Regions from separate parts of the Aneurinibacillus sp. XH2 genome, predicted to be linked through region 2. Evidence: predicted binding sites of a transcription regulator. Region 2 holds the regulator's gene; the other holds the start of a gene.
The links. Region 2 encodes Rex, which represses fermentation and respiration genes when NADH is low (regulators of the CRP and FNR family bind a similar motif). Its sites were predicted from a motif close to TTGTGAAATATTTCACAA; they were not measured.
Positions count from the first base shown of each region.

Region 1: the regulator Rex is predicted to act here: its motif matches at 2,452-2,469, upstream of hcp (hydroxylamine reductase).

Region 1 is NZ_CP014140.1:2,326,541-2,342,911, forward strand. It holds gene ACH33_RS11485 (RNA-guided endonuclease InsQ/TnpB family protein) at 120-1,223, opposite strand; gene ACH33_RS18760 (transposase) at 1,524-1,616, shown strand; gene ACH33_RS11490 (hypothetical protein) at 1,710-1,868, shown strand; gene hcp (hydroxylamine reductase) at 2,587-3,873, shown strand; gene glmS (glutamine--fructose-6-phosphate transaminase (isomerizing)) at 4,269-6,104, opposite strand; gene ACH33_RS19390 (hypothetical protein) at 6,695-6,871, opposite strand; gene ACH33_RS11505 (acyltransferase family protein) at 7,037-8,092, shown strand; gene ACH33_RS11510 (hypothetical protein) at 8,184-8,396, opposite strand; gene ACH33_RS18765 (transposase) at 8,623-8,790, opposite strand; cyclic di-GMP riboswitch class I at 8,898-8,990, opposite strand; gene ACH33_RS11515 (S-layer homology domain-containing protein) at 9,343-10,407, shown strand; gene ACH33_RS11520 (DUF4855 domain-containing protein) at 10,432-12,150, opposite strand; gene ACH33_RS11525 (copper amine oxidase N-terminal domain-containing protein) at 12,693-13,730, opposite strand; gene ACH33_RS11530 (Uma2 family endonuclease) at 13,968-14,288, shown strand; gene ACH33_RS11535 (hypothetical protein) at 14,361-14,591, opposite strand; gene ACH33_RS11540 (alpha/beta fold hydrolase) at 15,229-16,038, shown strand.
Region 2 is NZ_CP014140.1:2,469,182-2,485,552, reverse strand. It holds gene bshA (N-acetyl-alpha-D-glucosaminyl L-malate synthase BshA) at 1-877, shown strand, start outside; gene ACH33_RS12200 (CCA tRNA nucleotidyltransferase) at 874-2,094, shown strand; gene ACH33_RS12195 (biotin--[acetyl-CoA-carboxylase] ligase) at 2,081-3,058, shown strand; gene panB (3-methyl-2-oxobutanoate hydroxymethyltransferase) at 3,359-4,213, shown strand; gene panC (pantoate--beta-alanine ligase) at 4,210-5,079, shown strand; gene panD (aspartate 1-decarboxylase) at 5,064-5,447, shown strand; gene ACH33_RS12175 (tetratricopeptide repeat protein) at 5,897-7,300, shown strand; gene dinG (ATP-dependent DNA helicase DinG) at 7,404-10,316, shown strand; gene ACH33_RS12165 (redox-sensing transcriptional repressor Rex) at 10,222-10,956, shown strand; gene ACH33_RS12160 (amidohydrolase family protein) at 11,002-12,303, shown strand; gene ACH33_RS12155 (hypothetical protein) at 12,392-12,577, opposite strand; gene ACH33_RS12150 (cell wall elongation regulator TseB-like domain-containing protein) at 12,715-13,203, shown strand; gene ACH33_RS12145 (RNA-guided endonuclease InsQ/TnpB family protein) at 13,332-14,510, shown strand; gene ACH33_RS12140 (hypothetical protein) at 14,882-15,313, shown strand; gene ACH33_RS12135 (AAA family ATPase) at 15,306-16,371, shown strand, end outside.

The DNA.
Region 1 (16,371 bases), 140 kb from region 2:
ACCTCCCCCACTTACCATAGGTTGAAGTGGGGGTTTCTGAACTGTCCACCTCGATAGAACAGGCGATCAGCGGGTTGTCGCTGATCTCACAGACACGTGCCGTCTGCGAGGGGAATCATTCAGCAACACACCCTTACGGGCGTGGGGCGGAACAAACCATCTACTACTTCTCGCTTAGGCGATCCGTAGATACGTGGGTTTCTGAATTTCAAACGGCAAGGACTGAATCCGGTTTTCATACAACACTTTGGACAGTAGATTCGCCGCACCGTGAATGTCCCGATGTTGGGTATAGCCGCACCACGCACGTTCTTTTTCGCCCCGCAAACCGGACAGGTTTGCGATGTATAGCGTTCCTCGCGCTTGTGGAGCATGATGCCTTTCGCCTTCAGTTTGTACGTTGGGTACTTCTTTACTTTCCCAACCTGCCACTGGCTCATTCGCTGATTGTGGCAGCGAGAACGTTTCTTTTTCTTCTTTCGCTGGACGCCTTCGACGTCTCCAAGGTAGACTTCGTTCACTTGCTGGGCGACCACCCATTCGACAAACTGTTTCGTCGTTTTGTGCAAGGCATCCTGTAACTGGCGTTTACTTTTAGAAAGAAGATATTGTTTGGCTCGATTGTACCGCTTCCACTGACGGCTGTATTTCTGGCACTTGCTCATTTTTCGCTGAAGCTCTGCAAGCTTCTTGTTACGCAGGCGGTGAATGCTTCGGATTTTTCGTCCGGTCACAATGAGACTGTCTCCAGTTGTTGCGACGGCCGCAAGCGTATGAATTTCACCCGGGTCAATGGCGCATGTATGCGAACCCGGCGGGTTCGGTGCTTGACGCTTGCCTTCCCAGATGCCGCGACGCAACGAAATGCGTCCGTTGGGATGAATGGTAAAACCGTCCGCCGCCCACTTTGTGTTGAAATACTTCTTTTGCTTATATGGATAGCGGACGTTCGTGTGCCCTTCCTTTCGGGCCTGATGTGCGCTATCTCGTGCCCAAAGATATTTGTGGCACACAGCTTGTATGCTCTGGCTGTGCATTGGAAAACGACGCTTCAAGCGTTTTTGTAGTTCGGTTTTACCGATCCACTGCCCGGTTTGCTGGTAGTAGACTTTCGCTTCAGCCAAGCACGTATTCCACACCTCTGCCGAGAAGCGATGTAAGGCAAACAGGGCATCTATGGTAGAGCGGGATGCGGTAAAAGCGACTTTTGCGGTTCGAATCATTCGAATTACCTTCTTTCTCAATACGAACGTACATTCCTAGTATACAACGAATAGAAGGGAAAAAGAAGCACGATTCATCCCCCACCTACGCCGGAGGCGTGGAGGAAGGGGACTTCTCGCGTGTTATGTTAAAAATTATATATATCATGAATCAATTCTTTTTACCAATGGATATTGAAGAACTCATTTCTCCTCGTCACGTCGTTCGTGTAAGCCAATGATGCGATCGATCAACTCGATAATGCCCTCTTCACAAAATATTATCTAGGCGGCGGTCGCCACAGCTACCACCCCAAAACGATGACGAAAATTATCATCTACGCCTACACGCAAAAAATCTACTCGTCCCGTCAAATCGCCAAAGCCGTTCGTGAACAGATTCCATTCATGTGAATCAGCGCACGTCAAACGCCAGATTTCCGTACGATTAACCGTTTTCGCTCCGAACGAATGAAAGGCTTGATTGAAGAAATATTTCAAGCAATCTTGATGATGCTAGAGGATCAATTTATTGTCGGTTACAGCGTCCACCAAGATCGAACCGATACGTGGTGCATGATCGAACATTTGGAGAAAACGAAACAACGACTTGACACGCTTCCAGCCAACATCATCGTCGACTCCGGATACGGAAGCGCTGATTAGCGTCGCCTACAATCTCTTGAAAAAAGTAGCCCTCTGTAAGCTGCAGAATGCAAAAGCAGACTAATCCATACGAACATCACAACTCACTTTCCAATAAATAGGATATGCAGACAAAAAAGAGGTGAGCCTCAATCATCATTTATGACTTTTAAGACAGCCCCTCCTCTCAAAAAAAGAGAGGACCCGAGCTTGAGTAGACTATGCCATTTTCGCCTACAATCTTCATCGTCTCTCACAGATCGCTAATGAGATCGAACGAAAAAGACAAGTTAACCCATCAAAAAGCATCAAGAACCTCCACATCTCTCCATAAATATCCTCAAAATGAGTAACTAATCACTTTTAAAGAAATTCCTAATGTTTCGAAGACTGACTTTTTCAGGGGGAACTAATTAAAGCTGCATATCTTGCTCCTAGTGGTAACAATTTACCTTTTCGTGAATTTATACTTGTAACCAATCCCGGAAAATTGAAGGAGAAAGGTATCACCTAACTACACCTGTTGTTCTTTCATGTTAGATTTTGAGAGGATTTACCTGTACTTTCATAAAGTAAATAACGAGATCCTGAAATTTTGTCTAGTTTGTGAAATAGATCACAAAGTGTGATGCTTATCACATCTGAACAAATGATTTCTTAAGTATAATGGAAACAGACACAAAGATTACACAAAAGAAATTAAATCCAAAAGAATTAAAATAGTAAGGAGGCAATATCCGTGTTTTGTTATCAATGTGAGCAAACAGCGATTGGCGGTTGTAAAGTAGTCGGCGTATGTGGGAAAAATGAAGATCTAGCAAGCATACAAGATACGATTATATTTGCCCTCAAAGGAATTGCTGCTTATGCAACACATGCAAGGGAATTGGGTTATACAGATCCCGAAGTTGATGCTATTACCCATGAAGCTCTGTACTTTACCTTAACAAATGTGAATTTTAATTTGCAAGAACATATTGATATGGCCATGAAAGTTGGTTCGGCAGCGATCAAAGTGATGGAATTGTTGGATCGTGCACATACAGAACGATTTGGTATACCTCAACCGATTACTGTAACGCAAAATAAAATCGAAGGAAAATGTATTGTCGTAACCGGTCATAATTTACTTGCCTTAGAAGAATTGCTGAAACAAACGGAAGGCAAAGGAATCAATATTTATACTCACTCGGAGATGTTGCCTGCCCACGGGTATCCTGAATTGAAAAAATATCCTCATTTAAAGGGAAACATCGGAAAGGCATGGTATGATCAACGAAAATTGTTTGAAGAATTCCCTGGTGCCATATTGGCAACAACCAATTGCGTTATGCCGATTAAAGGAACCTACTCTGACCGATTCTTCTCCTATGAAGTAGCAGGGCTGGAAGGCGTTACGAAAATTGAAAATAACGATTTCACTCCTATCATCGAAAAAGCTTTGCATTTGCCATCGGCAAATATCGACTCGGATCAGAAACTGGTCACCGGCTATCACCACGAAACGGTGATCGGTTTGGCACCGGAAATTATTTCGGCAGTAAAAGAAGGCAAGATTCAGAGATTTTTTGTGATCGCCGGTTGTGATGCTCCCGGACGGGGTGGTAATTATTATCGGGAATTAGCTACGTTGCTTCCTAATGATTCTGTCATTTTAACTACTTCCTGCGGGAAATTTCGTTTTAACGATATTGATTTTGGAACAGTAGGAAATACAGGTATCCCAAGATATATTGATCTGGGGCAATGCAATAACTCCATTTCCACTGTAAAAATTGCGCGCGCGTTGGCTGACGCTTTCCAATGTGAAATCAACGAGTTGCCAGTCAGTATTGTATTGTCTTGGTTTGAGCAGAAAGCAATTGCCATATTACTTGGATTATTTAGCTTAGGAATAACAGATATACGAATTGGTCCGAAGGCTCCGGAATTTTTAACACCAGGTGTATTAAACTTCTTGCAAAAAACATTTAATCTAAAGTTAATTGGGGACCCTCAAGAAGATTTGGCTGAAATGCTAGAATGAATTGAACGTAATGACTGTGCACCATATCCGACGATTAAGAGATCGGTCTTTCTACAATACCATGGTGCACTCTTTTCTTTCTGTTAACTCGGAATAGTTGAAACTTATTTGTAAATGGTCATATGAACCCAGTTATCAAGACGAAGTTATGCTATGCCGCTACATCTCAATTATTTTTCCTACGAGCAACACTTCACAAACGCCGTATGCGAAACCACACACGACGTTTGTTGGTGAACTTTTAGTTGCAAATCCCTATCTAAGCACAACCTATACAAAAAGTTAAGTGATTGGCTTACTAAAGAGTTTTATTGGTTACCATCTTTAATGTTAGGTTACCGACTTTAATGTCAAACAACATCAAAACCATAAGTTCAAATAACCCTAATTGCCTTCTATTCCACCGTCAAACTCTTGGCCAGGTTCCGAGGGCGGTCGACATCATGACCACGTACCGTGCCGGCGTAGTATGCGAGAAGTTGCAGCGGAATCGCCGCCAGAATCGGCAACAACAACGAATGCGTGGACGGAATGTACATCACCTCATCTACCTCATCTGCGAGCACATCGTCACCTACTGTTGTAATCCCGACCACAAACGCGTCCCGTGCCTTTACTTCCTTAATATTGCTCACCGTCTTATCAAACACACGCGCCTGTGTCGCTAACGCGATCACAGGCACGCCCGGCGTAATCAGCGCCATCGTTCCATGCTTCATCTCGCCCGCCGCGTATGCGTCCGCGTGAATGTAAGCCACTTCCTGCAATTTCAACGCTCCTTCCAGTGCCAACACATAATCCAATCCGCGTCCGATTAAAAATAGATGCTCCTGATCATACGTCAGCTGGGCAAACTGATCAATCGCATCATGCGTCATAATGAGCGTCGAATCAACGTCACCCGGCAAGCGTTCCAGCGCCTGAAGCAGTTCCGAAACCTCTTCTTTTCTAGCGCTTCCCATCCTTTGCGCCATCCAAATCGCCAAAAGAATAAGCGCCGTGATTTGTGATGTATATGCTTTCGTAGATGCGACCGCAAACTCCGGCCCCGCTTTCGTCAGCAACGTACAATCTGCCTTCCGAGAGAGCGTACTACCAGCAGTATTTGTAATCGCCAGCGTCGAGCAACCATGCTTCTTCGCTTCGCGCAATGCTGATAACGTGTCCGCAGTCTCACCTGACTGACTCAACAAAATCACCAGATTCCGCTCGTCAAGCGTCCCGTGCTCATGGATAAATTCGGATGAATAAGACACTTCCACCGGCAAATCAAGCAACTGCTCCAGCGCTTTTTTGCCGATAACTCCCGCATGATTGGATGTCCCGCTCGCTACAATATCAACTTTACGCAAATTTTTCAGCTTTTCCACTGTCCATATTTGTGCAAGCTCCGGGAGATCCACCCCTTCCGGCGTCAACCGTCCCGTCAGCATATCCTCCAATGCTTTCGGCTGATCGAAAATCTCCTTCATCATATAATGTTTGTAATCGTGCAACAGCACATCATAAACCGTTTCGTCCGCCAGCGAATAGTGCGGCGTCACTTCTGTTCCGTCCAGCCGCTTTACCGTCGCTTTGCCCGGTGTCAAAATCGCAATTTCTCCGTTTTTAATTGGATAAATCTCCCTTGTGTACGGCAATAGGGCGGGAATATCCGAAGCCAAAAACGCTTCCTTCCTGCCCACTCCGAGCACGAGCGGATTATCCTGAGAGACAGCGATAATGGTATCCGGCTGCGCTTCGGACATAATGGCAAGCGCAAACGAACCCTTCAGCATAGGTAACACTTTCCGTACCGTCTCCTCTAGGTCACCTGTATCGTATTCTTCCAGCAAATGTGGAATTACTTCTGTGTCCGTTTCTGTTTTAAATGTATGCCCCTGTGCCATAAGAGAGCGCCTTACTTGCGGATAGTTCTCGATAATACCGTTATGTACGACCACGAAACGGCGATCGCAGCCGGTCAAAGGATGGGAGTTCGCTTCCGAAGGTTTGCCATGCGTCGCCCAGCGCGTATGGCCGATGCCAATCGTACCGTGCATAACGGGCTCACGCAGCAAATGCGCGCGCAAATCTTTAACCCGGCCCACCGTTTTCCGAATCTCGACATGCTGCTGGTTGGAAATCGCAATACCTGCTGAATCATATCCTCGATAATCGAGCGTATCCAAGCAATCCAGCAAAATCGGCACAGCACTCCGGTTTCCCAAAAAACCCACAATGCCACTCATACGTTTCCATCCTTTCCTTTGTGCCTCGTCTTTCCATTATACCGGATTCAAAACACTGAATCTAGCGAATGAAACTACTTATGTCAAGAATTCTCACATAAAAACTAAGGATGTGTGAACGAAAAAAGCGCCCGAAGTGAAAAGAACAGGCGCATTTTTTGGAGTCAAAGCCTATATATTCACATTCTTTTTTCGTAAATAGAAAAATAGGGCGGGAACCGCTCCAAGCAATAAACATACGATCAAAAACACCATTCCGCTCATGACGATAACATTGTAATCCATACAGCAGCGACCTCCTTTGATTTATGACTTAAGCAGCTACCGTATATGGCCATATACATTAGAATTGATACATACGTATTCTTTTACGGTTCGAAGGAAAAGCCAAGGGGATAACCCACAATACAAATGTCAATATATCAACCAAAATATATAGCTTTCTCAAAAGAAGTATGCATCTATATTGTAAAAACTACATATTAAAGATGAGTTACAAAATTATGATCAAACTATGATCTTGCCACCTTTTTAACGACAAAAAATGACTTTTTCAGCAAAAAGCTCCGATAAAGCTGAAGCTTACATTTTTATTCATGGCGCGGATATTTGCTTTGCGACTCACCGCCTGGCTGCCGTTTATCGAGACGTACCGCCTGAGTATCGGTATAGCTAGCAAATTCGCTATCCTGTTTTCCAGGCGTCGCTTGATTGCTTTGTTGTCGCTTATGATCCAACGTTATATTGTATTTCACTCTTTTGGACATAATAGCCACCTCCTTCTATAGCTTGTCCTTTCCTCCTGCCATTATTCTCATTGTATAATTGTATAATTTTCCATCTTTTATGAATTTTTTATTGACTTAACATAAAATGTTTGTATAATCTGAGCATAGATAAGCGTAGAGCACTTAAAATCCGGAGGAATTTTTATGTATTCAGATAAAAGACTTTTCTCTTCACTGTTTTTGATGCAACTGCTTTCTTCATTTCTTGTACTTGCCGGTCATTACACTGCGGATGTCGACGATTACATTGAGTGGACATTCTGGGAGACAACTTTGAACCAGATTAGCCGTTACGGGACAGTGATTTTAGCAATTATTACTGGTTTTTTTACTGCACACAGTCTGGATGGAAAAAAATTTTCAGGCACACGCTTTTTTAAAGGAAAGCTAAAATACATCTATTTTCCTTTTCTGTTTGCCAGTGTGCTGTACTTTATTATTATGAAAAAGGGCATACCGACAAACGAAAAAGACTGGCAGGATGTTTTGACCGGTCAAACCGCAGGGCACCTGTACTTTATTTTTATGCTTTGCCAGTATTATGTATTCGCTTATCTTTTCCGCCGCTTAATTATGAAGAAAAACATTCTGTTGGTTATCACCCTTTTCTTTGTCATACAATATATGTATATTCATATAATTGCACATGGCTGGTTTGGTCTAGGTATACGTCATTTTTTACCGACTTGGATTTTTACATTGTATTTAGGACACTTACTGTACTGGTATCGTAAACCGATGTTTATGTTTATGGAAAAGCATAAAATTGTTCTTATTGGATTATTGGTTCTATCCGGATTTACTATGTACTTTTTCGTTATGTCATCTAAACTATATACAGCTAACCATCTAATATTTGTCTTAGCAACATTTGCGCTGCTCGTCTCCAGCGCGGCGATATTGCATTATATTGTGGATGCGTTGCACCTGCGCTTTCAGAAAGGTTTAACATTCTATATCTATTTACTACATCCAGCATTTATTATATACGCTAACAAGTTTATGGAAACGAACTTTACCATTGAATGGATTTTTCATCACAAAGCTATATCCGCGCTGTATATGCTGAGCATCTATGCAGTTACATTCGCTGTGTCGGCGATTTGTGCCCAATTGGTAAACCGCGGTTTCAGCTGGCTGACAAGCCAAAAACAAAAAAAAGCCACAAATGCAATTGGTGCGAGGAAACTTGATGGATAGACGATGCGCCACAAAACAAATCCTCCTGGAAAATTGCAGGAGGATTTGTTTTGTCGTACATTCTACACCCAAAGCAGGGCATTCGCCGTTTTTAATGAAATCTAATTTGCATCCCGTCTTCTATCCCATCGTCTATTTCGTAATGGTTTTCTGTTAAATATTCCTGAAACATTGTGTGCAACTGCCGTTCAATGAGACGATTGTTCTCCACCATTAATGCCTGCACAGCTTCTTTCATTTCTTCGATCGTAAAAGCGGCGGAAAGCCGTTCCGCGATTTGCTTGTTCGTAAGTCCAATGGCCACGGCTATCACCTCCGTTTTTACTGTACCCGAATCACATAAGAACCATCCGTGTTTTTATTAATACGTAGTATTTTAATACTTTAAACAACAGAAAATAAAAAGTTCTCCCCCTTGAGAGAACTTTTTATCATATAAGCAAAAAATAATGAATAGAACTAAAAATTCAGATAATACCATTGGAGTCCATTTTTTCAAAAAGCCAAAAGACAACGTGCGTGTTTATCCGCTATTTATTTTGCGCCAGTGAATATTTTCCTTCCTTAAATTCGCGAACCCAGCGATAAATGATGCGGGAGTTTAAGCGATGTCTACGCGCGACTATACTTAAACTTTCTACCTCTAAAGCCTCTTTCACTACTTGATGTTTGAATTGGATAGAATATTGTCGTTTCATCTTTCGTCTCCTTTTTGTGTTTTTTTGAAAAGAAAATAAAAAAGGGCTCTTTCGTGCGCGAAACAGCCGTGGTTATATGCCTATTCATTTATTTATAACCCCAGCTTTTCGGCAACCCGGCTGCCATGGTTTATGCCAGCATAAACGGTAGGCCCGTGGCTTTGCGTCCCCACTTTTCAGTGGGTTTGCCATTATCGAAGCATGCATTTATATAACTTTACAGTCATTTATTACTATAACAAATTTATCAGTATTTGTCGATTATCATAGCTATAATGTTAAAAAAAATTAATATTATAGGCCTTATAGTCCAAAGTATGCATAAAAAAGATAGAATTGCAAGGAGAGGAAATGAATATTTTCTCTCATATTTTTTTTCATCCACACATATGACATAATTGCTCTTTGCAAAACATGTTTTGGTGTAGGGCCAAATATAAGGTAAAATATATAGAAAGTGGAGGAAAATAAGGTTGAAACAAACATTGGAATATATGAAGAGCCTAATATATGAATGCAACATATTTAGTACATAGAAAGGGAGAAGAGAAGATGACAACGCAAACAAACAAGATAAAGCTAAAAACCACCGCACTTATTCTCGCAGCTGGTATCATGGCTGCTTCCGCGCCTCCGGCCTACGCGCTGGACGCATCTGGTATATTTACCGACGTGCCGCGCGACCATTGGGCCTGGAAAAATGGAACCCTTCCCTGGGCGGCACAGGCCGGAATACTGAATGAAAAGCAGACCGAAACCTTTAATCCCGGCGAAGTGATTACAGAAGCTGAGTTTCTTACGATGATGATGCGCCTATTCCCTGACACGCGGGACAAGCTGGGAACAGGAACAACAGAGGAAGTATACGCGCTCGCGCGTGAATATAATCTTCCGGCAGCAGGCATAAACGATCCGGCCAAACGCGCTGACGCGCTGACACGTATCCAAGTTGCGCGCCTTTTCTCCGCTGCCGGCGGCCACCATTACGATGACGAAGGCGCTATCGCTTACATGTATGAGCACGGCATTACGAAAGGCATGGATGGTGAATCAACCATCGCAGGATACGGAAGTTCCCAAAAAGTCAGCCGAGTGGAAGCGGTTCAATTTCTAAAAATGGCCCACGACACTGGCATCGCATCCACCATGCAAAAAATGCCGGAACAACCGTCTTACAATCCTGCTGTCACCCGTTTCATTAGCAGCAGCCCTGAAACAGTAGTCGCAAACTTGCACAAAGCACAAAATGCTATCCTTCCCAAGCGGGGCCAAATTCGAGATTACAATGCGATCAATTTCTGGGCAAAACGTTTATATGAAACGTTTCAAAAAATAGAAGTGACGCATGACGGGACATTGCGCATCTACCTGCCTTCCCTTTCGGAACATCAAACGCTTATTTATCATGTTGCTTCAGACAAATGGTACAGCGGAGAAATTGCCGGAAATGCCCGGTCAAACGTACCTGCTTATCTGGAATTTCCAGCAAGCGCCGATTGGAGCGTTATGCTTATGGCCAAAGATCAAGGTACGATTGTCGGGGATATGTACTATGACACAGCTTCACAAACAATTGAAATCAACAACATTGTGATCCAAAAACACGTAAAAAAATAAGAGGGCCCATCGCCCTCTTTCTTTTTATTCTTCTTGTGACGGTGATAAAAGGTAGGCAAGTAGCTTTTCTTTCACATAGCCAAGTTTTTGTGAATTCCCATCATGGAAAAAGGCATCGATCGCTCCTTCCCCATCGTATACAAACACGCTTGGGTGTTCCGCACCCACAAGGCGACCTAGGTCAAGATACTCGTTTAATGCTCGCACGTATTTCGGATCCTCAAGCAGCTTCCAGTTCCACTCCAGCATCGTACCGGCTCCTGTTTGCCGAGCAATCGTATTTGTCTCTCCTAGCATATCCATGCCTGTGAAATTGTCTTTGCTGAAGTAATGGTTCGGCTGCATCCAGGCGAAGTCAAATCCGAGCGTTCTCCATTGTTCGGCACCTGCTGCCTGGAAATATGGCGCCCAATAAAATTTATATCCCTTCTTGCGCACGATTGTGCCGATTTCTTTCACAAACTCACGGTCTGAATCAGGAACGATTTCATTCGTCCAATAAAAGCCCACAAGCCGCAGCGCTTGTGGATTTTTTGCGTTCCACTGAGCAATGATCCGATCCATATACCCTTCCACCAGCGCGGTGCGCTGCACCGGATGCACCGTTCCTATCGGGTTCGGCAAACCGATGATAACATTTGTACGGTATGTAGAATCTTCCATATAAGCACGCGCTTTCAACGTTGCCTTCTCCAGCAAATCTACCTCTTTGCCAGGCGCGAAAATTTCTTCTACATACTTAGTAAGCGTCTCAGATGGATTCCCTTTCGTCGTATCGAACGTTTCAAAGCTATAGCCACGCTGTTCCTTGCCGACTGGACGAATAATAAACGTGTCAAAGAGCCAGTGCGGTTTTCCGTGCCATTCGACCACCATGCGCTTAAATAAATCACCGACTTTTGTATGTTTGGCTTCGGTCATAAAAATCGTGTTGCCAACATATCCGTTCGCCTCCGTTTTGCGGGCAGGATATGAGGCTTTGGCAGGCTGAACCTGCCCATCCTTGGCATGCAACCACACAAAACGGCCGTTTTGTTCAATTTTGTACCAGCGACCCGCGTTCGCATACGCAATTGTTTCATAAGGCACGTTGTCCAATGTGCCTATCGGCTTCCAGAATGTATCTGGATACGGGTACAATTGTACGGGAGAGGTGACGTTGATCTTGCGTACACCGATGACTTCGGTCACATAATCTGCCGATGCATATAGCCAGCCTGGCCCCGCATCCGTGCGGATTTGGTACCAGCCTCCGTTTTGCTTAAGCACCTGAATCCGCTGTGGATGAATATACATAAGCCGCTTGGAACGGGCATCCGGCTGCTGATAAACGGATAGCGGATGATGAAGGAACATATATTTGCGGTTAGGGGTCTGATCCTCTCCTGTTTTTACCGGAAGAACTCGGACATACAGCTTGTCGGATTGCTTTACCCATACATCTCGTTTCTCATAGTGAATTTTGAACCATTGCCCCTGTTGTTCAAGAACCGGCTCCGGCATTTCATGCTGCGGGATTTGTCCAGCTGCCTGCACATCCTGCGGCGCGTTATAATACGGAGTCGGTTCCAGAAAGTACAGTTCACCGGACGGCCCGGATGCGTCAGCAGCCTGAATTTGCGTCGCGAAAGCGAGCCAAGCGAGCAACATACAGGTCACTCCTGCCAGAATTGTACTTCGTATTCGGACAACCATTTTTCTTTTTCTCCCCTTGTCTGTATAATCTTTTGCCCTTTTTATCATACCTCTGCTTCTCCATTTTATCCACACTTTTCCACAATATTTCTTCTTGTACTTGTATCCGCTTCATATGTAAAGAAATGATTTTTCCCGCACCGCGCCGGTAAAAACAGCGCTCGCAAAACATCTGGGGATTCAGAAGCCTACGATCGCTTTTCCGCTTTTGTTGTCAGAGGACGGATCTATAAAGACAAGACGGATATTGCCCGATTGGTCCTTCTATTATTCATGCTAGCAAAGTAGACCCGCATAATTTAACACTTAACGCTCGAAATACCGCCTTTGAAATTGAATAACATATATTCCTATTAACGCAACTTTCTCAAAAGGTTATTTGAGTACAAAAATAATACAATATTATAGATAGATTACTTATTGTTTCGTATATGCATATATATAGCAACACAAAAGGGGGCCCCATCACTTTTAGGACACCCTCATTTTTTCTTTGAAAACTGTTCTTGACCATCTCAAGCTGTCGAGTATGTTCTTATCATAACAGACAAGAATTCTTCATATGCTTCCTTAATTTTAAAGAGAGAATTCTAGTTCATGTTCATGATGATAGTATCAGCCTTACCCATTGGTGGGAGACTAAGAGTCATGACAGGACCATAATAAGCGATCACTTCATTTCCCGTTTTCAATTGATCAGGAGATAGTACTTTTCCGTCTTTAGATACCACATTCGTTTCAGAAGTGATATTCAATACAACATCATTTGCAATGTTTTGATCTGACTCTCCGTCTATATGTACCTGAATGCTATCTTTACTTGGCCGTACTTCCTTAATTGTACCAGAAACCTTTCCTGTCTGATTTAATACAACAATACGCTTGGCATGCCCTTGAGGTGGAAGACTCTTGGTTAATCTTGAGTCATAAAATGCCTGGACTTTCGCATTTGCTTTTATATCCTCTGGTTTCAATATCTTCGAAGTTAAACCGTCAATAATTTCGGTTTTTTCATCGACATGTAATGCAATCGAGTTATACCCATTTTTCGTATTTGCTTTTCCCATAACATAAAGCAAGGTATTACCATGGTTACCATCGTTTACTTCTGTTACAATTCCGGCTGTTTCTTGTATATGATTTGCTATTTCTCCGGATTCTGAAATGGTAATATTGCCTGTTTCATCTATCACTACATTTAGTTTTAAAACTTCTTCTACAAAACGTAACGGTACGTATGTTTTTCCATTTTTTAATTCAGGTGCTTTTCCAAGCTTTATCAGCATCTTTGCAAAGTTGTATTGATCTTCTCCAATTTTTAAGAAGAACCAACCATGTGCTTTAGATAATTCAATTTTTTGACTTTCATTATTCCACGTCACTTTATATCCCAATGCTTCCGCGACAGGACGCAACGGTATCATAAGTTCGTCCCCAGAAGTATAAATAGAGCGATCCTGTAATGGTTGACCATTTACAATCATCATGTATTTTAGTCCATTTCCAGAATAATCTTGAGCGATGTTCATATTCGATATTGCATGTGGATTTTCCGCTTGTGCAAATGCAGCCCCTGCTCCTCCTAACAATAAACAACCGGTCAGGCATAGTCCGAGTGTTCGTTTCATTATCTTATCCTCCTGTTTTCTCTATAGATGTAGATTGTTTCAATTATATAAACGGTAGCCTCCCCATTTAAGTATGCAATTTCATATCGTAATAACACTTTTATCCTATCAGCCAAGAAGACCCCCTCTTGTAAACGTAGGAAAAGTGGGGGATGAATCGGCTTCGAACAAGGACAGGATTCTCGTCCGACATTTGCTATACTTACCTTATACAGATGGCTCATTGAAAATTGAAATGTGGTGCAACCTGACATGACCATTGTATGCAATCCGGAAAAGCTGGACGAGAGAGGATGCAAAGAAACACCCGATTTGATTGTTGAGATTCTTTCACAAGCTACAGCTAAATATGACAAATGGCTGAAGTACAAGTTATATGAGCATGCAGGCGTACGGGAATACTGGATTGTTGCCCCCGCGAATGAAACACTTGATGTATTCATACTGAACGATAACGGAAAATACGAACTGGCTGGCTCATTCGGAAAAGAGGATGAAGTCAAAGTCGGCATTTTTGAGGAATTCACCATCCATCTGGACGTTATCTTCCGCGATTGAGATACCTCTAATTTTTGGGATATAAAAAGAGGGGGGACTTCAAGGAGTCCACCCCTTTTTATTGTTGAAACACTACAACAAGCTTCGCAAACGTTGTTTTTGCTCCTTAGAAATCTCTCCATTTTCTAGAGCAAACACCATCATTTCACAAAGCACATCTATCGGCACCTCTGGGCTGCGTGGAGAAATCCCCCCATTTCTGCTTCGATACGCCCACTTAACCGAGCGATCCTCTTCATTCCAGGTCGCTTTTCCAATCCGCAACTCTCCGTTTTGATATGGCTTACGAAATTCTGGAATCATCCTTACCACCCTTTCACATTTCTCTAATAATAGAAACGTTTGAGAAAGGTATTTTGAGCCACTTTTTAAAAATTATTTTTCTCTCTTATTATTTATCATGTTAAAATAAGGAAAAAACAAAAATAAAGCTGTTCTCATTTAGGAACAGCTTGTTTACATTCTGACGATTATAGGACATAGCAAAGCAAAAGAAGCTCACGCTTTTGCTACTATTAGATATTAACACTGAATTCTACTAAAGTCTTTTCTCCCCTGCTATTTCAATGTAACTACAATTTTCCTTCTTTCGTGTTCCTTACAGATGCATTTACACGACTCTTTTCAATTTTAATGAACAACGCAAAAAATAAGAAAAATAAAGTTCAGTAAATCTTATTTTATCTAAACGGAAATCAGTTTTAGTTAGTTGCAGAAAATAAAATAAGTACGTGGTCAGACAAAAACCCCGACCTTGTGATATTATCCCCTTGTGGTTGACAGTGTAAAAAAGCCCTGTTAAACACGATGTTAATCTTAGCATTCTTCCTTATTCAACTGATCGGGCAGCATCAGTTTAAAAAACGGATCGGTCATTCACCCTTTTAAGTCCAAATGAATAACGTGTTTCTGACGAGATTTACTAATTGGGGGAATCGGCGTGGGATACTATGTTAGAGTAGAACCAGACGTAAAAATTTATGTAGAAGATGTTAACCCAAGAGGTGGGAAGCCAATCTTATTTATACATGGTTGGCCAGCAAATCATAAACTGTTTGAATATCAGTTTAATATATTTCCCGCAATGGGATATCGGTGTATCGGAGTGGACATCAGAGGGTTCGGTAAATCAGATAAACCTTGGGGAGACTACTCGTATGATCGATTGGCAGACGATGTGCGAACTGTGGTAGACATACTTAAATTACAAAATTTCACACTCGCGGGACACTCCGTGGGAGGAGCGATCGCCGTTCGATATATGGCTCGTCATAAAGGGTGGGGGGTATCCAAACTTGCTTTATTCGGCGCGGCAGCTCCTAGCCTAACTCAACGTCCTGATTTTCCATATGGATTACCCAAGCAAGATGTAAATAAACTCATTCAGGAAACGTATAATGATCGACCAAAAATGTTAGAAGAATTTGGAAGTATGTTTTTCTTCCAGCATATAACCAGGCCTTTCTCAAATTGGTTCTTCCAATTGGGACTACAGGCAGCAGGTTGGTCTACGGCAGCAGTTCTCGCCTCTCTTAGAGACGAAAGCTTGTTTTTTGATCTAGGAAAAATAAACGTTCCTACTTTAATCCTTCATGGTGTGCATGACAAAGTGTGCTTATTTCCACTTGCTGTAGCACAGAATAAGGGAATTAAAAACTCTAAGCTTGTGCCGTTTGAAAACAGTGGTCACGGATTGATGTGGGAAGAGCGTGATAAATTTAATAAACAATTGACACAATTTATCGGATAAAAGTTTTGAAAACCTAACCTCTCCCAAAATTCCTCCAATAGACTTGTCCAATCTGGAAAGTTTACCAAAAAGCGCTTTGAAATACCTGCTCCAATAAATACTACTTCCCAAAAGTGTTTGTTGGCAAATGCAAATAAAAAGAACCACTAGCCTAAATCTCTAGGTTATGCTTTGCCCCGTCATCCGAGCTACCGGACAGCGGGGTTTCTTTTATCATTTTCTTGAATTTTGATTGTGAAATTTCAGCTTGTTTAATAAGATGGCTGCAGCGATGATTTGTCAAGCCAGTTATAAGGTTGTTTCTCCCCCTCATAGATAAGCTACAAACCTATT
Region 2 (16,371 bases):
TGTCCACTACGCAGTGCCGCACGCGATTTCTGCGTATTTGGCGAAACAAATGGTAGGTGATCACCTGAAAGTGGTGACGACTTTGCATGGAACCGACATTACCGTATTAGGCTATGATCATACGCTAAAGGATATGATCCGGTTTGGCATTGAGCACAGCGATGCTGTAACGGCCGTATCACAAAGCTTAATCAATCAAACACGGGAAGTTCTTCAGGTTAAAACACCGATTGAGCTTATTTATAACTTTATTGATAAGCGCGAGTACTATCCGCGTGATATGTGCGACATACGTGAGGAGTATGCGCCGAACGGTGAGAAAGTCTTTATTCATATTTCCAATTTTCGCGCCGTAAAGCGGACGGACGATGTGGTGCGCATTTTCCATCATATTAAAAAGCGTCTCACCGCTAAACTGCTTATGATTGGCGAAGGGCCAGAGCTACCGGTCGTGCGGGATCTAGCGTCGGAACTGAATCTGCGCGAGGACGTAATTTTTCTCGGCAAACAGGAAGATATCGCATGTGTGTTGTCTATAGCGGATGTGCTCCTGCTTCCATCGGCCCAGGAAAGTTTCGGCTTGGTGGCTCTTGAGGCGATGGCATGCGGGAAACCCGTTATCGCAAGCAATGCCGGCGGGCTTCCGGAAGTGATCAAAGATGGGGAAACCGGATTTATTCGGCCGATTGGCGACGTGGAAGGCATGGCGCAAAAAGCGGTAGAACTCGTGTCTGACCCGGCGATGTATGAGCGCTTTTCACGTCAGGCGATCGAACGGGCGTACCATACGTTCTGCCATAAAAAAATCACCCGTCAGTATGAAGCCATTTACCGGCGCGTGCTAACCGGCGAAACGGAGCCGTGTCCGAAGTTATGAAAACGGACGTAATCGAAGCCGGAAAGCAAGTGCTCAAGAAGCTGGAGGAAGCTGGATACAGCGCTTATTTTGTCGGCGGATATGTACGCGATACGTTGCTTGGCCGACCTGTGCATGATCTTGACATTGCCACGTCAGCCAGACCCGAAGAGGTAATGGTGTTGTTTTCGCGCACCGTGCCTACCGGTCTTCAGCACGGGACGGTCACTGTGCTTGAAGGAGGAGTACCGCTCGAAGTAACGACATTTCGGACAGAGAGCGGGTATAAGGATCACCGTCGTCCGGACGAAGTACGGTTTGTTGCAACAATTGAGGAAGACCTTGCGCGCCGGGATTTTACGGTTAACGCGATGGCGCTTGATTTGCGCGGGCGCGTGGTTGATCCCTTTGGCGGTCAAAAAGATTTGCAAAACCGGATCATTCGTGCAGTTGGCGCACCGCAGGAACGGTTTGCCGAGGATGCGCTGCGCATGTTGCGCTGCATCCGTTTCGCCAGTCAGCTTGGGTTTGCCATTGACCGCACTACATATGAAGCAGTCCGGGAACTTGTGGAAGATATTCGCTATGTAGCCGTGGAACGTATCAATGCGGAATGGAACAAAGCGCTCGCCAGCCGTTATCCGGATCGGGCTGTAATGGATGTGTTGGAAACAGGGCTTGCCCGGGTTATGCCGGGGCTTAACGTATTGCTTTCCGGCAAGCAGGAGTGGAGCGAGACAGAGCGGGAACGACTTCGTGAAGTCAATGGTCTTGCCGCCCGCTGGTCGTATTTATTTTTAGTCTGCGGCCGGGAAGCGGACGTGGAGTCCGTGCTGCGCGCGCTGCGCAGCGAGAAAAAACTTATTAAATCGTGCCGGCAAATGATTGACTTGGTAGAGATGCTGCGGTTGCCGGAAGCGGAAGAAAGAAGCGAGAGATGGCTGCTTGAATACGGATGGGATGCGTTGAGCAACGCCGCTTCCTTATACGAAATCATATATCAGGCTGCAGGCGTCACGGCGCGCCTTGCGCGTACGTACGATGCTATGCAGGTGAAAACGCTCCAGGAGTTAGCTGTAAGTGGGGCGGAGCTACAGCAGGTGCTGGGCCGCAAGGGTGGACCGTGGATTCGCGCTATGTTACTGAGGCTTTCGCTTGATGTAAACAAAGGAGAGGTGCCTAATGAGCGGCACGCCTTATTATTGCAGACAAGGAAGGTAATCGATGAATATACGTGAGAATTTGTTGCAAATGTTTAAGCAGGCTGGCGGCGAATTTATCTCAGGCGAAGAAATTAGCCGCCGCTTAGGTGTTTCCCGGACGGCGATCTGGAAGCATATTGAAGAGTTCCGGGAAGAAGGGTATGTGTTTGAAGCGGTACGCCGCTCCGGTTATCGGCTCGTTTTTGCGCCGGACGTTATGATTGCTGAGGAAATTAAAGTGGGTCTTTCCACACGGGTGCTGGGCCAGAAGATTTATTATTATCCGTCGATTGATTCTACTCAGAACAAGTGCCAGGAACTGGCGAAAGAGGGTGCGCCGGAAGGTACGCTTGTGGTTGCTGATCAACAGACAGAAGGAAAAGGGAGACTTGGCCGTGTATGGCACTCTCCACCGGGCGCGAACATCTCCATGAGCCTTCTCTTGCGCCCGGCGCTTGAGTTACAAAAGTGCCCACAACTGACGCTTTTGACAGCGGTCGCTGTGGTGGAAACGCTGCATGAGTTTTGCGGCATTAGCGCCCAGATTAAATGGCCGAACGATATTTTGATTAACGGCAAGAAAGTGTGTGGCATTTTGACGGAATTGAATGCAGAATCCGACCGTATTCATTCTCTTATTGTTGGGATCGGACTGAATGTTAATACGCTGCCGGAACACTTTCCGGAAGACGTGCATGGGATTGCGACTTCGCTTCGCATCGAAAAGGGCGAACCGCTGCGGCGCGTGCCGTTGCTCCAGCAGATTTTGACACGGCTTGAAGAATTGTATGATCTATATCTTGCCAAAGGATTCGCTCCGGTGAAGAAACGTTGGGAAACGTATGCTGTTACGATCGGCAAAAAAGTGACGATTCGTACGCTGCAGGGATCGCTTTCGGGGTACGCTGAAGGCATTGACGAATCAGGTGTGCTGCTGGTGCGCCGGGAAGATGGTTCGGTAACGAAAGTGTATTCGGCCGATGTCGAAATCCATGGTTAAAAATTAGCAAATTTCAACATAAAGAAACAAAAAAGATTGATAAACCATCATTTTTAAGCTTATAATGAGGATGTCAGGGCCGTATCCACGCGGAATGGCACCAGGATGTGTTTTGTTGTTGTCAGTGAAAAAATATTTGAATCTGCTCTGAGCCGATGAGGACCGAGACAGAGGAAACAAGATGCGACCATATCCATAGAAAATGGTTTCAGTACGCCTTCTCCTCTGTTTGAAGGCGTTTTTCTGTGCCTTCAAGCGCCTTTTTTGCCTTAATCGCTCAAAGCGCAAGGAGGAATGAAAATGGGGGGCAATTCACCGATCACGACTCTCTCTTTAAAAGAAATGAAACGGAATGGACAACGCATCGTCATGCTGACCGCGTACGATTATCCGTCGGCTAAATTGGCGGACGAAGCAGGAGTCGATATGATTCTTGTCGGCGATTCGCTTGGCATGGTAGTGTTGGGGTATGATTCAACGCTACCGGTCACGCTCGACGATATGATCCATCATACGAAAGCGGTTACGCGTGGGGTAAAGCGTGCGTTTGTGGTGACGGACATGCCGTTTTTAACGTATCACGGCACGATCGAAGAAGCGCTGCGCAACGCCGGACGCATCATGCAGGAAGGGCTCGCTAAAGCCATAAAGATCGAAGGCGGAGCGGAGCTTGCACCGTTGATTCGCCGCTGCACGCAGGCTGGCATTCCGGTGGTGGGGCATATCGGACTAACTCCGCAGTCTGTACATCAACTTGGAGGATACAAAGTGCAAGGCAAAACGCCGGAAGCGGCTCAAAAGCTAATGGATGATGCGCTGGCGCTTGAGGAAGCGGGAGTATTTGCGCTTGTTATGGAATGCGTGCCAAAGCAACTTGCGGAGTTTATCTCACGTAAGCTTTCGATTCCGACGATTGGCATTGGTGCTGGAGCCGGCTGTGATGGTCAGGTACTGGTGTATCATGATATATTATCGTACGGCAGCGACCGCGTGCCAAAATTTGTGAAGAAGTACGCGGACGCGGGCTCACTCATCAAACAGGCGATTTCTAGATATGCGGAAGAAGTGCGCAGCGGAGCGTTCCCGGAAGATACGCATACGTTTGCAATAAGCGAAGAAGCACTTGAACAATTGTATGGAGGGGTGAAAGCATGAGAGTGGTCTCCTCCATTCGAGAGTTGCGGGCCATGCTGAAGGAAATGCGCCCAAAGACGATAGGTTTTGTGCCGACAATGGGCTATTTGCACGAAGGGCATTTGAGCCTTGTTGAGAAAGCGAAGGAAATGTCCGATGTGGTCGTTATGAGTATCTTTGTCAATCCGCTGCAATTTGGTCCGAATGAAGATCTAGAGAAATATCCGCGCGATATCGAGCGGGATTGTCGTCTCGCGGAAGCGCAAGGAGTGGACATCCTGTTCTTCCCACCGGTTGAAGAAATGTACCCGCCAGGAAGTAAAACAATCGTTTCTGTTAAAGAGATTACTGAATGTATGTGCGGCGCGTCGCGTCCAGGACATTTCGACGGCGTGGCAACTGTTGTGACCAAGCTGTTTAACATTGTGCAGCCAGATTACGCGTTTTTCGGTATGAAGGATGCACAACAGGTGGCAGTGATTACACAGATGGTTCGTGATTTAAACATTCCTGTTGAGATCGTGCCATGCCCGATTGTACGTGAAGCGGACGGGCTTGCGCTCAGTTCGCGCAATGTATATTTGTCCCCGGAAGAAAGGAAGCAAGCGCTTGTTTTGTCACGTTCGCTGAAACGGGCACAGGAAATGGTAGAATGCGGGGAACGTGACGCGACAGTGCTGCGTACAGCCATTGAATCCGTCATTCAAGAGAGCCCGCTGGCGGACATCGATTATATCGAAATCCGGAGTTATCCGGAGCTTGTGCCGCTTGAGGAACTGCGCGGCGACTGTCTTATTGCGCTTGCGGTGCGCTTCGGTCGCACGCGTCTTATTGACAATATTATGCTTGTGGCGAGTCAGGAGGATATTGCATGTTCCGTACGATGATGAAATCAAAAATCCACCGGGCGACGGTGACGGAAGCGAACTTGAATTATGTTGGCAGCGTCACGATTGATCGGGACATTATGGACGCCGTGGACATTTTGCCAAACGAGAAAGTACAGATTGTCAACAACAATAACGGCGCTCGTCTGGAAACATACGTAATTGAAGGGGAGCGCGGCAGCGGCGTAATCTGTTTGAATGGTGCAGCAGCCCGTCTCGTTCAGCCGGGCGATATCGTGATTATTATTTCCTATGCGATGATGACGAATGAGGAAGCGAAAACGTACAAGCCGAAAGTGGCCATTATGGATGAAAATAATCGGATTGAGCAGATGCTTGGTGAAGAGATTCATGCGACCGTGCTATAAGTAATGTGAATAGGGAATGGAATAAAACCGGCTTATCAGCCGCAGTCTTGGCAGGTTATTTTCGTGTCAAGACTGCGGCCAGCCGAGGTGGTGCCAAGCGAAAGAAACTTTATTGTAACGGAATTTTAATTTCTAAAAAATTTTGTCTTCTTTTACTGTAATTGTACCGTTTTTTCATGTCTGATTATCCTCCTTCACCCTAATTTCCGCACTGCATATTCATTTTTCTTTGCCGGATTAACTAATTCTTCAGTACTACTTATGAACTGGTTTATCGCCTGGTATGCCTTGATCAAAACTTCTTTTACACAATCCCCCACCTTTTTCTAATTATGAATATACGTATATTTGAAATTTTTTACAAATCAAGTATGACAGAATACGCTCATATTCTTTTCTCTTTTGTGTCACACTGAAAGTAATATGTTGATGCGAAAGGTGGTTTTTTTGTGCTGCTTTCCCACTATTTTGCCGCCCTTAAAGATCGGCTGAATCTCATTGAGCAACAGATGGAGACTGCATCGGAGGGTGACAGGAATCAATTGTATTGCGAAGTGCTGAAACTGCGCCAGATCAGCGATCGAATTGTTGAAGAATGGCTTAGTTTTGAAGACCGCCTTATTAAAGTACAGCGGATGTTTGAGGAAGCGGAAGATGCTTCCGTGTCTTCCCAGCTTCACGATGTAACGGCTGAAGAAGAGACGGAGGAAGAAATTTATTTGCCATATACGCTGGCGGCGACGTTTCGTCAAGGACAAGGTTATTTCACGCTATCCATGTACCATGAAGCGGTGGAGTCCTTCAGTAAAGTTCTGGAAGAGGCTCCCGATGTAGCTGTGGCCCGGCTATACCTCGCATTCGGCTTTCTCATGTCTGGGCGCCTGGATGTGGCATATCGCCAGTTTCATTTGTTGACGGAAACGTGTGTACATCCTTTTATTTGTGCCGCTTCATACAATGCGATGGGGTGTATTGCCATGATGGAAGGAAATCCCGAACAAGGGCTCGGCTGGTTTGAGCAGGCGCTGGGGGCATTCGACCAGTTTGCAGACGCCAGATATAACCAAGCGCTTGCACTGTGCCATCTCGGTCGGTACGAAGAAGCGATACAAACTGCTCGGCCATTGCTTAGAGGGACGGCTCCTGATGTGGATGTGCTTTTGTTGCTTGGTGCATGCTGCGCAAAAAGCCATCGCTTTGATGAAGCATACACGCTGCTTCAGCGCGCCGAGGCACTTGCATATCAGGGAAAGCAACACCAAGCGATCGCCCGCATTTATGAGCAGACTGGAAAGTTCGAGGAAGCGGCCCGTTGTTACCGTGAGATGCTGCCTGCGTCACGTGCCGATGCATCGGTGTGGCATGGATTGGGCTGGTCGCTTTGGCAGTCCGGCCAAAAAGAACAGGCACTTGCCTGCATGAAACGTGCGCTTACTCTGTCTCCGGATCAGCCGGATTACGCGTGTTCATACGCTTGGATTCTGCTGTGCGAAGGAGAGGCGGAAAGGGCATGGAAGGTGTTTGAACAGACGGCGCGTAAATATCAACATCCGTTGGCAAGAGCCGGCATGGTGGAAACTTTGCTCAAACAACACCACTTTGTTGCCGCTGAAGAAATCATAAGCAACCTATCCGAAGATCAAAACGCACATATACGGGCACTTGGTCAGTATTTGAAAGGACGGCTGTTGCTTATGCAGGGCAAACGTGAAGAAGCGCTAGAATATTTTTCACTCAGCCACAGGGCCGGCGTAATTCGGGAGAGCGGATTGTATGCCGGACTTCTTCACTATGCTGATGGCGCCCATGAAGAGGCGTACGAAAGGTGGAAAGAATTTATTCCGGCCCCATAAGCACCGGTTTTTCTTTTTTTATATTGCACTTCCTTTCTGAGTGATAGAAAATAATAAGTGCATCCCTCTCTTTGGAGAAGCGAAGGAAGCGGAAAATGATGAGGTGAAACGATTGAACACGTTTGTTGTGGTCGATTTTGAGACGACGGGCAATCGACCGAAAGAGGGGGATAAAATCATTCAAATCGGTACGGTGCTTATCCGGAATGGTAAAATTGCGGAACGGTTTTCAACCTTGGTTAACCCGCAGACTGAAATTCCCCCTTTTATTGAGAATTTAACGGGTATCACGAATGACATGGTGGTGCATGCTCCGATGATAGAGGAGGTGCTGCCGCCATTGTTGAAGATGTTAGATGGAGCTGTGTTTGTGGCTCATAACGTCTTTTTTGATCTGGCGTTTTTACAGAATGCGTTGCAGGAAGCGGGATATCATCCGTTTACCGGACCTTTGATTGACACGGTTGAGCTATCGCGTCTGTTGCTTCCAAGACAGGAAGGATATCGATTATCCGATCTGTCAGTTAGTCTCGACATTATGCATGAACATCCGCATCAGGCTGATTCCGATGCCGAGGCGACTGCGCATATTTTGTTGCATTTGCTTGAGAAATTACGCAATCTGCCGCTCGTTACGATTCAACATCTACAAAGGCTAAGCAGACTCTTTCATTCCGATATTCAGATGCTGCTATCGGACATTGAACACCAAAAAGTTCGTGAAGGTACGTACGAACCAGGAACAGATTTGGAAGTTATTCACCAAATCTGCTTGAAAAAGAGAAAAGCGATCAAACAAGAAAGTGGCAGATCACTGGAACAAGCGATTGATTTTGATGGGTTTGCCGATGGTCTGTTTGGGGAGCAGGGGTTATTAAAAAAATGTATGCCCGGCTTTGAGTTGCGCCCTGCTCAGGTTGCGATGATGAAACAGGTGTACGAATCATTTGCGTCAGGTCGACATCTTATGGTAGAAGCAGGCACAGGAACAGGTAAATCACTCGCGTATTTAATTCCTGCTGTCTTCTGGGCGAAGCAGCAGGAAGAGGTCGTTGTTGTTTCCACGCATACGATTCAACTGCAGGAGCAGATGTACACACGTGATTTGCCGATTTTGCAGGCGATATTTGGCGATGATGCGCCGCGTATTTCCATATTAAAAGGAAGAAATAATTATTTATGCCTGCGAAAGTTTTCACATAGTCTACAGGAAGAGCAGGATAATTACGATATTCAGTTAAGCAAGTCGCAAATGCTTGTCTGGTTGACGGAGACAGAGACAGGCGACGTGGAAGAAATCAGCCTCCCGTCCGGCGGACAGGTATATTGGAAACAGGTGCAGAGCGACGCGGGTTCATGTTTGAACCGACAGTGTCCCTGGTTTTCGCGGTGCTATTATCACCATGCGCGGCGCAAAGCTCAGCAAGCAGAAGTCATCGTAACGAATCACTCACTTTTATTCACCGACATGAATTCGGAGCATCGAATTGTTCCATCGTATAAGTATGCGGTTATTGATGAAGCGCATCACTTTGACGACGTAGCAAGTCGTCATTTAGGGGATACTATCTCTTCCTACCAACTGGAGGGTATGCTGCATCATCTGCACCCGGATCGCGGTGTGGGGCTGCTTGAAGAAGTAGAAGAGGCGGTACGGGCTTGGAGTATAGCTGATTATGAGGAAAGCAAACATCTTATTGAGGCGGCGTATCAGCAAATTCGCGAAGGAAAAGAAACGATCCGTGAGATGTACAATTTGCTTTATCAGTGGTCCCACCAGCGGGCGAAAGAAGGTGAAGAAATCGGGCATACGGTGCTTCGTTATAAACAGGAGCACTTAACAAGCCGCTGGGGACGCGCCGTTGTTTCTGCCGTGCGTAACAGCGTGGACTTATTGCTTGCCATCGGCAAGAGGTTGGAGGCGATTTACGCAAACATTCAAAGCGATGACGCGCCGATTGGCATGAAAGGACTTTTGACTGATTTAAACGGGGCTGTGCAGGATTGTCTCGAATACGCGGAGCTATTGCATCATATGTTGCTTACAGAAGATGAAGAGCATGTCTATTGGATTGAACTTGACACGCGCACAACCCGCAAAACGATTTATTTGCACCGCGTGCCGATCGATGTATCGAGCACGTTGCGCGAGCGTTTTTTCAACAAAAAAGAATCTGTCATTCTTACTTCGGCTACGCTAAGCGTCAATTCTTCTTTTGCTTACGCGACGGAACGGTTCGGGCTTGCGGACTTGCTCGCGGAGAACAAAGTAAGTACCATCGTGCTTTCCTCTCCGTTTAACTATAAGCAACAGATGCTCGTTTGCATCCCGAGTGAGGTACCGAATATCAAAGGTTCCTCGGAAGAACAATTTATCCGCGCGCTAATAGATTCACTGGCACGGGTGGCCGTTGCAACGAAAGGGCGAATGCTTGTCTTGTTTACTTCATATGCGATGTTGCGCGGCGTATATGAACATTTGAAAGAAAGGTTAAAAGAAGCGAACATTACTGTTCTGGGACACGGGGTGGACAGCGGTAGCCGCAGCAAATTAACCAAGCAGTTTCGCTCCCTGGAAGCCTGTGTATTGCTTGGCACGAGCAGCTTTTGGGAGGGTGTTGATATTCCTGGCGACGATCTATCCTGCCTTGCAATTGTTCGCCTTCCATTCGTCCCGCCGAATCATCCGCTTGTTGAAGCGCGTAACCAGCAGCTGGAGCAGCAAAACAAAAATGCTTTCATGCAGTTGTCCGTGCCTCAAGCGCTCATCCGGTTTAAGCAAGGATTCGGTCGCCTTGTGCGGACAGGAACGGACCGGGGGGTCGTGCTTATCTATGATCGACGCGTTATCGATGCTCGCTATGGCCGGCTATTTCTTCAGTCGTTACCTGAGACAAACGTAATTGTGAAGCCAACGGAAGATTTATTACCCGAAATTTCGGATTGGCTCGCAAGAACAAAAAGCGCAGAAAGAAACAGCAAGGAGGAAGCGACCGAGCCAAAACAGTGGGGGTAAGGTAAGAAGGAGAGGACAAAAAGTGAAAGTGCCAAAAATATCCGAAGCCGTTGTTAGAAGGCTTCCCGTTTATTTGCGTTATTTGAACAATTTAAAAGCAATGAACGTTCGTACCGTTTCATCGCAGCAGCTTGGCGAAGCGCTTGATTTAAACCCGGCACAAATTCGCAAGGATCTTGCCTGCTTTGGCGAGTTCGGCCGCAAGGGGATTGGCTATGAGGTTAACTATCTTGTGGAAAAAATCAAAAGCATTCTTAAGCTTGACAAGCAGGTTAACGTTTTGTTGGTCGGAGCGGGGCATCTTGGACATGCGATTAGCAATTACAACGCTTATTTAAAAGATAGTATGCGAATTGTCGCTATTTTTGATGCAGATCCGCATAAAATCGGTAAAAAAATCGTAAATATGATGATTCAACCATTGGAAGAATTGGCGAATACGGTAAAAGAAAAGAATATCCGCATTGCCATTATTGCGGTGCCAGCGGACGCAGCACAGGCGGTGGCCGATCGCCTTGTCGCCGCCGGTATTACTGGCATTCTAAATTTCGCACCAACGAATTTACGCGTGCCGGAAAACGTTCGCGTCCATGATGCGGATGTAACGATGGAACTGCATAGCTTGGCGTATTATTTATAAAAAATAGAGTAAGGAGGGAAGGCGCGCTTCCCGCGCGCCTCACATATTATGAAAACAATTATCATTCATGCAACAGTGCTTACAGTGAATAACACGAATGAAGTCATCTATGACGGAGCCATCGCATTTGAAAATGGGGTTCTTACATATGTAGGGCCAACGCCGGAAGAATTGGACACATACGGTGAAGTGATTGACGCGCAGGGTCGGATTGTTATGCCGGGCCTTGTGAATACGCATGGGCATACCGGCATGTCGCTTTTGCGTGGATATGCCGATGATCTGCCGCTACAGGAGTGGCTGGAGACGAAAATGTGGCCGCTGGAAGCGCAATTTACCGAAGAACATGTGCGCTGGGGCACTTCTTTGTCTATTGTTGAGATGCTGAAGACGGGTACGACGACATTTGTGGACATGTATGATCATATGGACATAGTAGCTGAGCTTACCGTCGCATCCGGCATGCGTGCCCGTTTGTGCCGCGGCGTTATCGGACTTTGCCCGCCGGAAGAACAAACGAGAAAACTCGAAGAGGCGAGTGCTTTTGCCGCGAAGTGGAACGGTGCGGCAAACGGGCGCGTTATGACAATGATGGCGCCGCACGGAGCTTACACTTGTCCTCCGGATTATATTGAGCGGATTGTGGCACGCGCCCATGAATTGGACTTGCCGGTGCATATTCATATGTCCGAGACGGAATGGGAAGTACAGCAAAATGTGAACGATTACGGCACCCGTCCGGTAGAGCATCTGGAGAAGCTTGGTGTATTTAACAGGCCGACGCTCGTTGCGCACGCTGTTCATTTAACGGATGAGGAATTGGATACGCTGGCGAAATATGATGTAAAAGTATCACACAATCCGATCAGTAATTTGAAGCTGGGCAGCGGTATTGCACGCGTGCCGGACATGATGGAACGGGGGATTTGTGTTTCGCTTGGAACGGATAGTTCTGCAAGCAATAATAACCTTGATTTATTTGAGGAAATGAAAATGGTGGCGCTTTTGCACAAGGGTCACCGCCAGAATCCGGTGCTCGTTCCGGCGACGGAGGCGCTGCGTATGGCAACGATTTATGGCGCAGAAGCGGTTTTTATGGAGGATCGAATTGGATCGTTGGAAGTCGGCAAACAGGCAGATTTTATTATTCTCGACTCCGGCAGGGTGTTTTTCCATCCGTCGCATGATCCGATTTCGCATGTGGTATACGCGGCGAGCGGGCGGGATGTAAAAGACGTATTCGTTCAAGGCGTGCAACTGGTGAAAGACGGCAGATGTTTGACGATGGATGAGGAAGCGGTTATTGAAAACGCAAACCGGATGTTTGCCAGACTGGAGAAAAAGTAAGGGAAAGAAAAAATTCCCCGCCGTTTGCGGCAGGGACAATGGAAGATGGATAGGTAGGGGAATTAAAATGCGAATCCTTGCCTGTGGTTTAAGGCCGTTCCATTATGATCCAAGAATGAAGGTTCGGCTGACGGAGAGATGCAAAATCATCTTCTCCCGCATGGCGAAACGGGGAGGAGAGAAGCATCCATGAAGGATTTCGTTCATCCGACAATAGCCTGGCCACTTCTTCCGGCAATTGTTCAAAAAGACGCGCAAGGTGCGGTTGCTTCACACCCGCTCACCTCCTCCTGCGCTTACGCTTAGTATTTCCGGGGGGGAAAGGCAGTATGTTTAGCATTTTTTGATTCCCCTGCCGCGCTCCGGCGTGGAACATCTTTGAAAATACGGAAAACAGGTAAGGGTAAACTTATGAAAAAGTTTTGGCTATATGGGCTGTTTGTTTTACTTGTTGCGGCATTGTGCGTGGCGACTTTCATTTATTTGCATCTGCGCGGACAGCAACATGCCATTATTGAGCGTGGAACGGAACTTGCGTTGACACGGACGCAGATAAATGAGGTCACTTCCGTTGACGTGTATTACGGAACAGAAGATTATATTGTTGTCAGAGGAAAGACGCAAACAGGAGAAAAACTTGTGGCCTGGTTTCAGGGGGAGCAAGGGGAAGTGGAGAAAATGTCCCGTCTCATCCCTGAAGAGAATGTTATCGAAGCATTAACTAAACAATACCCGAACTTCCAGCTTATCCATATCATTCCAGCCAAGCAGGGGAAGCAGAAGATGTGGGAAGTATTATTTGAAGATGGAGACAATAGTTTGAACTATTACTACATTGATATGTATACCGGTAAATTTTTGAAGGTATATCGAGTGCCCATTGCAGAAGGTGATTTTTAACATAACACGCGAGAAGTCCCCTTCCTCCACGCCTCCGGCGTAGGTGGGGGATGAATCGCGCTTCTTTTTCCCTTCTATTCGTTGTATAATAGGAATGTACGTTCGTAGTGAGAAAGAAGGGGATTCGAATGATTCGAACTGCAAAAGTCGCTTTTACTGCATCCCGCTCCACCATAGATGCCCTGTTTGCTTTAAATCGCTTCTCGGCAGAGGTGTGGAATATGTGCTTGGCTGAAGCGAAAGTCTACCACCAGCAAACCGGGCAGTGGATCGGTAAAACCGAACTACAAAAACGCTTGAAGCGTCGTTTTCCAATGCACAGCCAGAGCATACAAGCTGTGTGCCACAAATATCTTTGGGCGCGAGATAGCGCACATCAGGCCCGAAAGGAAGGGTACACGAACGTCCGCTATCCATATAAGCAAAAGAAGTATTTCAACACAAAGTGGGCGGCGGACGGTTTTACCATTCATCCCAACGGACGCATCTCGTTGAGTCGCGGCATCTGGGAAGGCAAGCGTCAAGCACCGCTCGTTGTTCGTGTGACTCAGTTACCCGCTGGAACTGTAAAAGAGATTGAACTCGTCTACGACCGGGGCCTGCATCTGTGTCTTACCTACGACGATGGCAAGAAAGCACCGAACCCGCCGGGTTCGCATACATGCGCCATTGACCCGGGTGAAATTCATACGCTTGCAGCCGTCGCAACAACTGGAGACAGTCTCATTGTGACCGGACGAAAAATCCGAAGCATTCACCGCCTGCGTAACAAGAAGCTTGCAGAGCTTCAGCGAAAAATGAGCAAGTGCCAGAAATACAGCCGTCAGTGGAAGCGGTACAATCGGGCGAAACAATATCTTCTTTCTAAAAGTAAACGCCAGTTACAGGATGCCTTGCACAAAACGACGAAACAGTTTGTCGAATGGGTGGTCGCCCAGCAAGTGAACGAAGTCTACCTTGGAGACGTCGAAGGTGTCCAGCGAAAGAAGAAAAAGAAACGTTCTCGCTGCCACAATCAGCGAATGAGCCAGTGGCAGTTTGGGAAAGTAAAGAAGTACCTAACGTACAAACTGAAGGCGGAAGGCATCATGCTCCACAAGCGCGAGGAACGTTATACATCGCAAACCTGTCCGGTTTGCGGGGCGAAAAAGAACGTGCGTGGGCGTATGTATCGCTGTTCGTGCGGCTATACCCAACATCGGGACATTCACGGTGCTGCGAATCTACTGTCCAAAGTGTTGTATGAAAATCAGATTCAGTCCTTGCCGTTTGAAATTCAGAAACCCACGTATCTACGGATCGCCTAAGCGAGAAGTAGTAGATGGTTTGTTCCGACCCACGCCCGTAAGGGTGTGTTGCTGAATGATTCCCCTCGCAGACGGCACGTGTCTGTGAGATCAGCGACAACCCGCTGATCGCCTGTTCTATCGAGGTGGATAGTTCAGAAACCCCCACTTCAACCTATGGTAAATGGGGGAGGTTCATCATTATTCCGGAAAAAAAAGCTTGTCCAAATGGGGATATATTTGTGATATACTACGTGATATACAAAGTATATATCACTTCTGTAGAAAGGGGTGGGTAGGGAATGAAGGTACGTGCATTACCCATCTTTTTATCCGTTTTAGTGAGCAGCTTGCTGTTATTTGGGGGTTGGTATGTCTTTCAAAATCAATTTGTGAAAAAACCAATCTCCAATGAAATTGCAGCAATGCAAAGCGTAAAGCTAAACAACATTACTGTCGGCCGTGATGCCATTACCCTTAATGTTTCGTTTAATGATCCGGAGAAGTTTGCCGAAGATTATAAAACGATAAAGAAAATTGCATCGGATAAGGCAAACGGAAAAACGGTAAAAATAGAATGTTATTCTCCAAATATTTCCTTGCAGAAGATTTGGGAGGAGAACGCTTTTGCCGTTGCGGAGGCGATGGAACTTCACACATATTCAAAAATTCCCATCGCGCTTGAAGAAATGAAAAAAAAGCATCGTTTAAAGAATGCAACTTCTTATATGGACGAGCAGAATGTGTACATTTATTTGAATGACGGCAAAGGTCCGTATTATGCGGTATTGCCGCGCGAGCGAGAGGTGAGCCGGAATGGTTAAAGAGATCATCATCGGTGCGGTACCGGTTATCATCGTGTTTCTTGTATTTCTTGGTATCAATGTAGCTCCGTTAATTATTGTAGCGATGGTTATTAGTTTTATTGCGTTTCTGATAATGAGACAAGGCGGCATGCCTATTGCACAGAAGAAAAGCGCGCTGGATACGCCAAAAACGACAGTAAAATTTAAGCAAATCGGCGGACAGGAGCGCGCGAAGAAAGAGTTGATGGAGGCGCTTGATTTCCTGATTCACAAAGATGCGTTAAAAGAATACGGAATTCGTCCGCTGAAAGGCATACTTTTGACCGGACCTCCAGGCACCGGGAAAACGTTGATGGCCAAAGCGGCAGCGAATTATACGAACTCTGCGTTCGTCGCGGCTTCCGGCTCCCAGTTCGTTGAAATGTACGTCGGAGTCGGCGCGCAGCGCATTCGCGATTTGTTTAAAGAGGCAAAGCAAAAAGCCGAAAAGAATAATCAGGACAGCGCGATTATTTTTATCGACGAGATTGACGTGCTGGGCGGGAAACGCGAAGGGAACCAGCATCGCGAATATGACCAGACGCTTAACCAGTTATTAACAGAGATGGATGGTATTACGACTTCTGAAAATCCACGCATTCTGATGATTGCGGCTACCAACCGGGTGGACATGCTAGATGACGCGCTTTTGCGCCCGGGACGTTTCGACCGGCAAATTGTAGTCGATCTTCCGGATATGAAAGCGCGTAAGCAAATTCTCGAGATTCATGTGAAAAATAAGCCGCTCGCAGACGATGTGGATATTGAAGCGATCGCACGCGATACGTTTAATTTTTCCGGTGCTCAGTTAGAAAGTGTAACCAATGAAGCGGCGATTTATGCATTCCGTGAGAAAAGCAAAGTAATTACGCAGCGTCACTTTGCTCAGGCAATTGATAAGGTAATGATGGGTGAACAGACGGACAGAGAATCAACTGCGGAAGAACGGGAACGTGTGGCCAACCATGAGCTCGGACATGCGATTGTCTCCGAAGTTGTTCGTCCGTTATCCGTGTCCCAGGTATCTCTGCGTCCGC